One region of the Desulfobacula toluolica Tol2 genome, then DNA from elsewhere that is predicted to be linked to it. Evidence: riboswitches for the same ligand, from Rfam matches in the RefSeq annotation. Region 1 holds a riboswitch; each other region holds the start of a gene.

Region 1 (3,179 bases):
TGAAGGCTGATTTGGATTCCCTGACAAACCCGTTGTTCACACCGTCATTGGCTTTCTGGGGATTCTGGATGTCATAACTGCTTCCCAGAACAAAGGCAAGATTATCCGTAAGTTTAATATCATCTTCAATACCAAAGGAAACCATTTCCTGTTCATAGTTTTCCCATGGATCGCCTATGTCATCTTGTTCCTCATGAACGTCTTTTTTATAATGAAAAGAACAGCTTAAAGTGTTTTTAGGTATGTAGTCAACTCTGGCCACCAAAGAGCCTCCATAGCTGTGGTCGTCATAGGTGGAGTGCCAGCGGGCATTTGAATAGGTGTTGTCGCTATAGTCTTCCAGCGCATTATAATAGGTGTCGTAAAACACTCTTGTTTTAACGGATAATTGATCCGTCAACTCCGTGTTCCCGATAAAATAAATGGTTTCCTTGTCCCAGTCCGTAAACCGCCAGTATTTTACCCTTCTTGCCGATGTATCGGGATCTGCAGTGGGAGGAAGCCCTTTTTCCTTTTCAATGGTGTTGAATCCAATTGCATATTCATGGCCTTGTGCCGGGGTCCACCCTAATTTTGCAGCCACATTCCAGTCATCAAGATCCGAGTTCTCCCTTGTGTCTCCGTCTTCATACTGGTTTGCATCAAAATCATCCGACACATCCCATCCATTGGAATTTGTGAACCCTCCTCCCAGGGTAAAATAAAATTTATCCTGGCTTGATCCAATATTAAAATTTCCTTTTACATCACTGTTGTCAGTAACTTCAACCCCGTAGGAACCTTCTAATTTTTCCTGCGGTTTTTGGCTCACAATATTAATGACCCCGCCCATGGTATTAAACCCGTAGAGAACGGAACTGACCCCTTTGCTCAAATCAATCCTTGAAATATTATCCGTTGTAAGGTTACCTGCGTCCACATATCCGTCATTGGGAATGTATAAGGGGATACCGTCATAAAAAATAGGGACATACCGAGAACCAAATCCCCTGACATTAATAGAGCTTTCCGCTTTTCTCCCTCCGTTGGACAAGGTGACACCGGGCAAACCGGAAAGAGCTTGTGATATATTTTGTGAATTGGTCAGTTCAATTTGTTCCAAATCAACTGTTTCCACTGTACTTACCCTTGTAATGGTTTCAGCCTGTCCACTGACAACGACCTCACCAAGATCAAAAACATTTTTGTCCGCCCCAGCCGTATCCTCTGCCCATGCGCAATAAGGACTGAAGCATATTAACAATATTAACAAAACATAAAAATCCCCGAGCCTGCTCAAATTTTTCATTTTTTCTCCTTTAGGTTGATTTTTTTTACTCATGGATTCATTTTCTATCCATCCCATCTCTTTGACTGCACCAGCACCCAACAGGCTATCTGATATTGCAATCAATCCGTTTTTTTAAACGGTTTATTTTCCCTTAAAACAAACAAGTTACTTCATAATTACATTGTAGCCTCTTGTCAATGATATACTGTAATTATTCATCATCTTGCAGCAAAAAATAACCATTGGGTTGCAATTAAGAACTAAAAACAACATATAAACACTCATAAAAACCACACAAGTTGCCACACTGAAAATATGCTTGACTTTTCATTGCTTATTCTGTAGCACAAAGTAAATTTTATCTGGTGCCATCGGCTTAATAGGGAATTTCGTGTAATTCGGAAACGGGCCCGCCGCTGTAATCGGTGACAAATGCTGCAATATGCCACTGTTGATATAATGGGAAGGCGCGGCATGAGGATGATCCGCAAGTCAGAATACCTGCCTGGTAAAACATAGGAAAACCGTGTACGGCAATGCCGGTTTCCATTGGATCTATTGGATAAAAAAGGGATATCCCCGGATCGTAAACTATTTACGGTTCGGGGATTTTTTATTTTGGGCAAAGAAATGAAAAAATGGAAAAAAAATTAAAACGTCACACGTTGGATTCTTTTCCGGTAGAAAAAGGCAATTTTGAGACCTGCTGGAAACTACCCCACAAAATAGGCAAAGGAACCATAAAAGAGTTCAGGTTAAAAAGTGGTATCCAGGTATATGTCTGTAATTACAACAAATCCGACAGACTCAAAGCCAAACACTATGGAGACACCCCCAAATTCGGTTTCAGATTTTGTCTTTCAGGCACTACAAAATTAACTCTGCATTGTTTAAAACAAAGCCTGACCATAACCCATGGAGAAAGCGGATTTTTTTATTTCCCGAACCGGGATGGATTTTATGAAGATATGCCCGGGACTCCGATATATATGGTTGTAATATTGATATCTCCCTCTTATTGGGACACATTGATGGAAGATGAACTGCACGACATCCCCATAAAATTTAAAGCCCCTTTAACAGATAACAAGAACAGCGGCGATCCTTTTAATTGTACGGAAATCATCACCCCTTCCATGCACATGATACTGCAACAAATCATCCACTGCCCTTATGAAGGAGCAAGCCATCGCTTTTTTATCGAAGCCAAAGCAATGGAACTTATTGCTTGCAAACTAAACCAGATAAAACCTGCCTCCCACAAGCAAAAACCGACTCCACGCTTAAAAGCCAATGATATCGACAAAATACATTATGCAGGGCAATTATTGTCCAATAACCTTCAAACCCCTCCAAATATAATTGAACTGGCCAAGACCGTCGGTGTCTCCCGCACCAAGTTTTATAATGATTTCAATCAATTCTACGGCACTTCCCCTATAGAATACCTTCGTTTCAAACGCGCTGAAAAAGCCAGAACCCTTGTTAAAGACGAAAGCTTAAGTATGACTCAAATAGCTTATTCCCTTGGTTACTCAAGTTCCAGCCATTTTGCAAAGGCCTTCAGGGATTATTTTGGCATACCCCCCAGCCGATATCGTCAAAATGAACGATGGTGATAAAAAAATGAACGCAAGTGATAGCCATAAATATTTTTTTTATGCATATAGATATCTGCAAGATTGCTTTGAACCTGTTCGGTCCTGTGGCTTATGAACAAAAGTTCCATTGTGATCCATATTGACGGCATGCCCATGACACTGTTGATAATTTTAACCTGAACCCTAATCATACAATATCAAGGAGCAAGGAGTGACTATTCAAACAAAAAAATACCATACAATTTTTGTTCTCTTTTTCAGTGTTGTACTGCTGATCTTTCTCAATAAAGCAAATGCAAATGAAAGCA
Region 2 (3,179 bases), 1.6 Mb from region 1:
GTTGTGTTGCCGATCCCCATATCGCCGGTTCCCAACAGATCAACCGGCTCCAGAGCCTCAAGTTCATTTACGATTTCAATGCCTGCTTCAATAGACAAAATAGCCTCTGCCCGTGTCATGGCAGGTTCTTTTGTGAAATTGGCGGTCCCGTATCTGACTTTTTTATGAAAGATGGGCAGGTCCGGTGCAAAATCATGATTTACCCCTATATCAGCCGCTTTAACAATAGCACCCGCATGTTTTCCAATGACATTGACCGATGCCCCGTTATTGGCAAAATTATAGACCATCTGGGGGGTGACGTCAGCCGGGAAAAGACTGACCCCTTCCTGGGTAACCCCGTGATCTCCCGCACAGGTAATGATCCGTTTATTTGAAAGATTAACATTAATGGTGCCTTTTATTGCGGCAAGCCTTGCTGAGATATCTTCCATGATGCCAAGACTTCCAACCGGCTTGGCCTGATTTGCCAGCCGTTCTTTTGCCGAATGAAATGCATCCTCATCAAGTGTTTCATCAATGGATAAAATAGTCTGATCTAATAAGCTCATAATACTTACCTCTTGTCTGTAATATCCTTCTCAAATATTTCCATGCCTTTTTTCATGGCACAAAAATCCCCGCACATGGTGCAGGTTTCTTGTTGGGCAGGCGCACGTTCCTCACGGGTTTTTCTGGCAATTTCAGGGAATAACAGATATTTTTCCAGATCATTCCATCTCATGTCCCGTCTTGCCATGGCAGCCTGTTTTTCATTTTCCCGCCGGTCAGGGTATTTGGAAATATCCCCGATACGGGCTGCAAGCCGAGTGGCCCTCACGCCTTCTCTCACGTCATTGACATCCGGCAGGGCAAGATGTTCGGCAGGAGTGATATAACAGATCAGATCCGCGCCAAACCGGGCGGAACTTGCCGCACCAATGGCGGCGGTGATATGATCGTATCCTGCGCCGGTATCGCAGGGGATGGGGCCTAAAACATAATAAGGCGCATTGCCGGACATGCGTTTTTCCAGCATGATATTGCCTTCAATTTCGTCCAGGGGGACATGGCCCGGTCCTTCCACCATCATCTGGCAGCCCTGATTCCGACCGATTTCCGCCAGTTCGCAGTTGATGATCATTTCAGCCATCTGGGCACGGTCATGGCTGTCATGGATGGCACCGGCCCTGATCCCGTTGCCTAAGGAAAGAACGGCATCATATTTTTTCATCAACGCACACACACGGTCAAACTGCTCATACAAGGGGTTCTCTTTTTTATTGATATCCATCCAGGCCACCATATAGGTTCCGCCCTTGGATGCCAGACCGCCATAACGAAATCCCTGTTTTCTTAAGCGTTCAATGGTGTACTGGTTGATCCCGCAATGAATGGCCATAAAGCTCAAGCCGTCATCCAATTGCTTTTCAATCAGGTCAAACAGGTATTCAGGATCTAATTTTGCCGGATTTTTGTATTTGCGGATGGCTTCTTTAAATGCCTGGTACAACGGCACATTGCCCACAGCAAGATCGGTATTGGCCAGAACCGTTTGCCTTACGTTATCAAGATCCCCGGCGGCAGACAATTCCATTAAGGTGTCAGCCCCTTCTTCCTGGGCAGCCTCTGCCTTTGCCACCTCAAGATTAACATCACAGATATCTGAAGAGGTTCCAATGGAAGCGTTCACCTTGGTGCGCAGGCCGGTTCCAATTCCGGTAACCTTTTGCCCGGGGCGCTTGGGATTACAGGGGATAACAATTTCACCCTTTGCCACATGATCTAAAATAAAGGATTCAGACAGCCCTTCGGTCCGGGCTATAATTTGCATCTGTTTTGTGATGGTGCCCTGACGGGCATGCTCAAGCTGTGTTGTCATAGTTTCCTCGCTATAAAATCTCCTGTAAAACCCAAAAAAAGCTTTGCAAGAGATGAGTTCTTACAAAACCTTTTACCATCAGATTCTACAATGATTTTTACCTGGCTCGTCTTCTGACTTCCGGCATTAAACCTGTTTTTTTAGCCTTCCCGTTTTCACAGTGGCCTTTACAAAAAAAAACAGATGTTTCCGGTTACAGCGGCGGGACCGTCACGGAGTTTCACCGTGTTCCGTTTGCCAAGGCAACCAACAAAATATGAACACTTTTTATAGAATACGGCAGATGAAGTCAATATTTTACAAAAAAAATAATTTACTTTATTTCTGCTGGACTTGATAAAATGCCCATGTCATATAAAAGAGTGGGGTCTTCATTGAACAACAAAAGGGTCTTGTTGTGGATATGACAAATTTTTAAGCTGAACTGGAAAAAATCTCGCCAAGTCAACATAAAAAAAACAATTAATCATCATTTTTTATCAACCAGCCAAGGAGGAAAAAATGGGGAAATTATTAAGGGTTAACACCCAAAACAAAACCTTTGGGTTTGAACAAGTTCCCAAAGCTTATGCAGGTCTTGGGGGCCGGGCGCTCACATCCAAAATGATTCTGGATGAAGTGCCTGCAACCTGTCACCCGCTTGGAAAAGCAAACAAATTAATCTTTGCACCCGGCATTATGTCCGGATCTCCTGCCGCAGATTCAGGACGGCTTTCAGCAGGAGCCAAATCGCCTCTTACAGGCGGCATCAAAGAGAGCAACGCAGGCGGACTTGTTTCACAGAAACTGGCCAAACTGGGGATCACCGCCCTTGTTCTGGAAGGCAAACCCCAAACAGAGGGTTACAGCATCATTGTCATCAATAAGGATGAAGTTGAAATCCTTGATGCAGGCCATCTTGCGGGCAAGGGCAATTATGAGGTCATGGAAAATCTATGGCAAAAATATGGCAAATCAGTTGGAGTCTTAAGCATTGGCCAGGCAGGCGAACAATGTTTGAAGGGCGCAAGCATCCAGCAGGCCGACATGAACGGGAGACCGGGACGTGCCCACGGCAGAGGCGGTTTGGGAGCGGTTATGGGGGCAAAAAGAATCAAAGCCATTGTCGTGGATGATAAGGGTGCAGGACGTCTTGAAATAAAAGATCCGGATGCCTTTAAAGCAGCCAATAAAAAATGGGTGGACATGCTCAGAAAACATCCGGTTACAGGACAAGGCCTTCCCGCACTTGGTACGGCAGTATTGGTAAATGTCATCAATGAAGCAGGCACCCTGCCAACAAAAAATTTCAGGTCAGGCCGGTTTGAGCATGCCCAGG
Region 3 (3,179 bases), 2.3 Mb from region 1:
CAGGACATTAAACTGCTCAGGATAAAAGCCCAAATCCTGTATAACAAAAAAGAATATGCAAAGGCAGCAGACGCATATGAAACGCTGGCAAAAAAAATGCTTGAACAAAAGACGGCCTCAAAAAACGATACCCCGGGCCAGGTATGGCTAATGCTTGGGTATTGCGCCATGAATGATCACCAGCTTACCCGGTCGCAGAAGGCTTTTTTAAAAGCATCCAAGTATAAAAAACAGCAAAAGTCCGCCCAAAAAGCCATTGCCTTGATAAAGGCAATGCAAACAAAACAGAACTGTCAGGTAATGTGAAATCATAATTTTGTTCATCAGGCGGCAGTTTCAAAAAACAAAAAAAGGATATTACAGCAATGACCAGTAAAAAAAATACAAATAAAGATGTTCCCATTATTTTAACTGCATTCGGCACCACTGCACGGGCATTTTCAACCTATGAAAAAATGGGCCAGGTGTTTGAGGCCACATTTCCGGAACATAAAATTCACTGGGCCTATTCCTCGAGAATGGTAAAATGCACCATGAAACGCAAAAAACAGCTTGATTTAAAAGATCCCATTGAAATGGCCCAAATTTTTGCCGAGCAGGGCCACCAATGGGTTGTCATGCAATCACTGCACATGATCTGCGGTCATGAATTCGACCGCTTAGTCACGGAAAGAAGCCATGCAAATATCCGCTCCTCCATTGGCCTGCCCCTGCTGACCTCTTACAATGACTATGAAAAAGCAGCTCTTGCCCTTGAGCCTATGTTCCCAAAAGATAAAGATGAGGCCGTCATCCTTGTGGGCCACGGTACGGACCACCCTGCATGGACTGCCTACCCTGCCATGGAAGCCGTGCTTCGCCGACACTATGGCAACCGTATATTCATAGGTGTGGTGGAATATTTTCCAGATATGGACGATACCCTTCAAAGAATAAAATCTGCCGGGTATAAAAAAGTCTGCCTCATCCCCTTAATGCTGGTGGCAGGCGTCCACTTCAAGGAAGATCTTACCTGCGAAGAAGACTCCTGGCAGAAAACCTTTGAACGAAACGACATCCAGGTCTCAGTGGTTGATCACGGCATCGGTTATATTGATGGCATTACAAAAATATTTTGCGACCATATATCAGATGCATTGGATGTTATACCATTGTAATACCGAATGTGTTTTACCCAAAAAATTCTGAACAAAGAACTATAACACTCGATATTTGAATAAAATGAAACATACACTTAAACAAGGACTTCTTATTTTTTACCTGATATGGGGCTTGTTTCTCTTTGATCATGTTTTTTGATGAAAACAACAAATTGATTCAGCATCAGAAATCCGTCACACAGGCAACTGACAGGCAAGGTTTAAAAATTTATTAAGCTCTCTCTGATAGAAAGTTAATAATATCAGGCTAAAAACGTGCGTGAAAAATTGAGGCCAATAAACACAATTTGTTTTTAACTTGACATTTCAAAGTTATTAGTTAATATTTTTTCCCGTTCAGGTGCTTAAAGCATTTAGCACAATAGGGAACCACGTTGAAATCGTGGACGGGCCCACCGCTGTAATCGGGGACGAACGCTGCAGTATACCACTGACCAAATGGTTGGGAAGGTGTGGCGCAAGATTGATCCGTTAGTCAGAAGACCTGCCTGAACATAGAGGGTATAAACTTTGAGGACGAAGTGACCCTTGTCAAATATCTAAGGATAAAAAAGGGAAATCCCTGGAATGAATAATTATTCAGTCCGGGGATTTTTGTTTTTCCGGACAGGCAATTTTACTTGTTTATAGGAGGTTTTTTCATGTTTAAGCATAGATTTGTTAAGTTGTTTGCAGTGTTATTGTTTATGTGGTCACTGCCTGCCTGGAGTGAAGAAATAGAACAGTCGGAAAAAAAGACGTCGATATTAGACACGATGGTGGTAACTGCGGGAAGAGTGGAAGAAAAAAAAGAGGATGTCACCACCAATATTACAATTGTGACAGAAGAAGAGATCCAGCAGTCTTTTGCCCAGGATCTGGGTGATTTGCTATCCAAAAAAGGGTTTATGATCCGGGAATATCCCAATTCACTTGTTTCAGTGGAAATCCGTGGTTTCAGGACTGAAACCCATGGTAATGATCTGGCCAGTCATGTTCTTATTCTGATCAACGGACGACGGGCCGGAACCGGAAATCTGGCAAAAATAATGCTGGGTAATGTGGAGAGGATTGAAATCATCCGTGGACCTGGGTCTGTCCAGTATGGTGCTTCTGCCATGGGCGGGGTTGTCAATATTATTACCAAACAAGGGGCCGGCAAACCTTCATTCTATGCGGAAGGAACTTTAGGCAGCTGGGACTATCAGCAGGCTTCAGCCGGAGCTTCCGGCCAGTTCAAGGCTTTTGACTTTTCATTTGATGCCTCAAAATCATCTCAGGATGATTACGACACTGCCAATGGCGACAAATATTACAACACGGGATTTGATTCAAAAAAGAGAGTTAGTTTCAATACCGGCTGGACGTTTGCGCCTGAAAACCGGATTGGATTCAGCTATACCGGGTATGAAGGTGATGGCATCGGAAATCCTGACTATCTGAGCAATAATGATTTGGACAATTATGTGGACCATGCCATCAAAACCTTTGATTTGGTTTATGATGGGCAAACAGCTGATGGATTTTTGATATGGAACCTGCGCTATTTTAATGGAAAAGATGAGTACGAAACCTTTGATCCGGAAAATTATGGCAGCAATAATTCCTACTTTAGAGATACAGATCAACAGGGTGCGCAGGCACAGCTGACGGCTAAGTGGGATTTCGCCCATATCACAGCCGGTGCTGACTGGACTAATTATGCCATCAGCAATACCTATACCATGGCCGGTGAAGAAAACACTTATGACAACCCGGCGGCATTCCTCATGGCAAAAATCAAACTGATGGACAACAAATTGATTCTATCGGCAGGGGGCCGTTATGATAAATATGAAATCGAAAGTGATGATGGTCAAAAGACTGATGAAACCAACTGGTCCAGCAATTTAGGAGCAGTCTACAAACTGGCACCAGGGTTAAGTGTACGGGCCAATTTTGCCGAAGCATTCAGAATGCCAACCGCAGACCAGCTTTACATGTTTAATGATTACAGCGCCTGGGGGTTTGGCATCTGGTCTGGAAATCCGGATCTTAAAC
Region 4 (3,179 bases), 2.4 Mb from region 1:
ATCTGCTGCAATATTTATCCCGCCAAGAATTTCATTTACTTTGGTCATTCCCGAAAATTTATCGGAGAGAGTCCTAATTTCATCAAACCCGCCGAAACTCCATTTAAAAAAATATTTTTTTCTTTGCGCCAAAGAAAGCTTGGAGGTTTTATTAACAATTTTGTTCATCACATTTTCAGACCAGTTAAGATAATCCATAGATTTCTTTTCTTCATTGAATATTTTACCCAGAATTTCAAAATTTTTTTTTATCGTATCCGGTTGAAACATGTCTAAAGCAATCACCTTGGTACGGGATTTTATTTTATCATTCATCCCTTTAAACCCCTCAAATGAAAAACTCATTGTAATCAAAAGATCAACATCAAGTTCTAATAACTTTTCGCAATTAATGTTATAAGGGCCAGGAGGTTCCATGGCAATAACAGTTAACTTTTCGATATCCGGATATAAATGTTTATCCGGTATAACCATATATCCTCTTCCAACCACTTTGTTCCAAACACCGATTAACCTGAGCGCTTCAGCAATACAGGTGCCACTAAAGGCTATACGATTAACCGGCTGTTTAATTGTGACCTCTCTCCCCATGGCATCAATTATTGTAATTTCATTTTGTCTTCCGATTGCATTGCCTGTAACAAAAAAAATAAAAAATAGTAAAAACAGACCGTATAATTTTAATACATTGTTTTCTCTAAGCATAAACTCCTCTTTCATCCACGAGAGAATTACTCCAACCGTCCTTTTCTCCTTATTTTAAAAACATGGCTCTATAATTGCATTTCCTTAGTACTGCGGATTTTAATTAATTCCTGAAGATATAGAACACAAATTTTGGGAATATGATAATGGTCATGTTTATTTTTTTAGCGCAATCGTCTATTTGATAAGGAAACAGCATTTTTCAAACATTTTCCGGGCGGGCAGCCAAAATATTGTTTAAATACTTTGGAAAAATGACTGAGGCTTCTGTAGCCAACCTTGTAAGCGATTTCGGTAACGTTCATTTTACCTTCATTCAAAAGGCGTCTGGCAGCCTCAAGGCGGTGGTTACGCAGATACTCAAAAGGGGAAATACCATGGAACTTACAAAAACAATGATGCAGTTTGCTGCGGCACATCCCCACGGAACGGGCAAGTTCTATCAAACCCGGTGCATTTTCCAAATCATGAGTTAACAATCGGGCGGCATGACAAACGCAATCAGCTTCATTGGGTGCTAAAACAGATTCTTCAGGATTTTGCCAATTTTCTATTTCCAGCTGTTCCATCTTGTAGGCTATCAGCTCCATGACTTTGCCTTCAATAAAAAATTTGCGGGTCAACCCGTGATAAGGACAATGCAGTATCTTGTCAAGTGCGCCCCACATGGGCTGAGAAATCATATCTGGAAAACGAAAAGAGGTTTCACTTATGTTTATCAATACGCTCATAAACTGATCCGGGTATTCCATTACAAAAGCTGACATCTGATCCAGGTCCATCAAAATCGATATTCTGATCACTCGCTCAAGGCCGATTATTTCAGTGTAACCAAGAGTGTCCGGGAAAGAAAAAAAACCGCTTTGCCCCTTTTTTACAAAAAACGATTCCTTAAAATATGGCGGATGTGACTCTATAGTCCCCGAAAGGCAGAAGCCGAATCCGAAAGAAGTACCAGACACTCCGCATTCCAAAATAGTCGGCTGGTTCAGGCTGTAATCCGCAATGACCAATCGAATACCGTAATTCAAATGAATAATTTCAATACTCCCTGTACCAATGGATGGGGGAATGTTAATCAGGTTTTTTTCTTTACTATTGGTCTGAGTAGATGGTATCAGTAATATCTTTTTCATTTGTGCTGCCTGCATCGGCATAACCCAAGTGCCATAACCGATTAGTTGAAACCCAGGATTCAAAGCTTAATAGAACCCGAGGTTTTCTTTGCGCCAAGGTATCCATATTGAATTTTAGTTTCTTGGCTTCAAGTATTATTTGCCTCCTGAGTCCATAATAAAATTTTAAAAAACGCTAACTTTCACATAGCTTGATGCAAAAAAAAATCCTCAACCAATATAAAATTGGTTGAGGATATCCGTTTTCATCCCTTAAAATCATAGTATGGCTTTCTCTGTCCACGAGAAATAAACCATTTTGTTCAGGCAGGTCTTCTGACTTCCGGTTCGTCCTACAACCGCCCCTTCCCACCTGAAATAATTCAGGCAGTGGATTTTCTGCGGCATTCGTCCCCGGTTACAGCGGCGGGCCCGTTCCCGATTTTCACGGAATTCCCTATTATGCTTTTAAGCACCAGAACAAAGTACTTAAGCTTATAATCACCGATAAAATAAAAGTCAAGCACAAATGAGAATATATCTATCTCAATTTCAGATAATGATCGGCTTATTTCATCAACTGAGAATTAAAACCGGACAAAAGCAAGAACACATAGTCGTCCTCACACTTATTAAGGCCACTTGGCAGATTACTCAATTCCTCCTATTTACTTTTTCAATTACTTCACCGTTTGTATCCTCCAGATAAAATAACCTTATTTCAAACATCCTTTGCATTTTAACGTTTCCTCCCAACATGAAACTCCGTCACCCCAAGAGGTGAAATAAACTGGTCGGTCAATGTTTTGGTACGAACCGAGTCAAAACCGGCCGCAAGCATGGCCCGGGGCAACACCTCTTCTTCAAAAGAGAAGTCCTGCCCCATCAACGAAGTAGGCAGCCAGCTGATAACCATATCAGTGGGTTGGGTTTTTTCCTCGCTCAAACCATCTGAAAAAACAATCAGGCTGCCACCGGGATTTAATGCAGCAAAGCACTTTTCCATAATTGGGGCCAGTTTTTCAGTTTCATTATAAAAATTCAAAGTATAACTGGCGATAATTGCATCATACCCCTCTCCAAACGGATCGACAGAATAATCCCCGCTTATGGTTTTCACCCGGTCTTCCATACCGTACTCCTTGATTGTCTCCTGTGCCACATCAATCACCACTGGACGATCAAACAAACAGCACTCTAACGTAGGATGTGCAGCAGCAACGGCAATCCCTATCAGGCCCGGACCGGCACCAATATCAAGAACCTTTTGCCATTGATCAAAATCGGGTAACAAGGAAAGCAAGCGGGCGATTCCTTGAGCCCGGCCGCAACGGCTACCGTTAATTGATTTGCGGGCAG

Evidence for each region. A riboswitch is a leader RNA that binds a small molecule or an ion and turns the genes downstream of it on or off. The one in region 1 is predicted to bind cobalamin.
Region 2: linked by a shared signal. The riboswitch ahead of thiC (phosphomethylpyrimidine synthase ThiC) and the one ahead of TOL2_RS23445 (helix-turn-helix domain-containing protein) in region 1 are both predicted to bind cobalamin.
Region 3: linked by a shared signal. The riboswitch ahead of TOL2_RS18300 (TonB-dependent receptor plug domain-containing protein) and the one ahead of TOL2_RS23445 (helix-turn-helix domain-containing protein) in region 1 are both predicted to bind cobalamin.
Region 4: linked by a shared signal. The riboswitch ahead of TOL2_RS17585 (helix-turn-helix transcriptional regulator) and the one ahead of TOL2_RS23445 (helix-turn-helix domain-containing protein) in region 1 are both predicted to bind cobalamin.

The regions. Positions count from the first base shown of each region.
Region 1 covers NC_018645.1:1,067,006-1,070,184, reverse strand. The annotation lists gene TOL2_RS05010 (TonB-dependent receptor plug domain-containing protein) at 1-1,288, opposite strand, end outside; cobalamin riboswitch at 1,617-1,793, shown strand; gene TOL2_RS23445 (helix-turn-helix domain-containing protein) at 1,909-2,889, shown strand; gene TOL2_RS04995 (TonB-dependent receptor) at 3,083-3,179, shown strand, end outside.
Region 2 covers NC_018645.1:4,648,310-4,651,488, forward strand. The annotation lists gene cobT (nicotinate-nucleotide--dimethylbenzimidazole phosphoribosyltransferase) at 1-551, opposite strand, end outside; gene thiC (phosphomethylpyrimidine synthase ThiC) at 557-1,861, opposite strand; cobalamin riboswitch at 1,948-2,127, opposite strand; gene TOL2_RS21130 (aldehyde ferredoxin oxidoreductase family protein) at 2,363-3,179, shown strand, end outside.
Region 3 covers NC_018645.1:4,014,729-4,017,907, forward strand. The annotation lists gene TOL2_RS18290 (tetratricopeptide repeat protein) at 1-306, shown strand, start outside; gene TOL2_RS18295 (sirohydrochlorin cobaltochelatase) at 366-1,157, shown strand; cobalamin riboswitch at 1,482-1,666, shown strand; gene TOL2_RS18300 (TonB-dependent receptor plug domain-containing protein) at 1,802-3,179, shown strand, end outside.
Region 4 covers NC_018645.1:3,863,133-3,866,311, forward strand. The annotation lists gene TOL2_RS17580 (ABC transporter substrate-binding protein) at 1-705, opposite strand, end outside; gene TOL2_RS17585 (helix-turn-helix transcriptional regulator) at 870-1,841, opposite strand; cobalamin riboswitch at 2,130-2,315, opposite strand; gene TOL2_RS17590 (methyltransferase) at 2,560-3,179, opposite strand, start outside.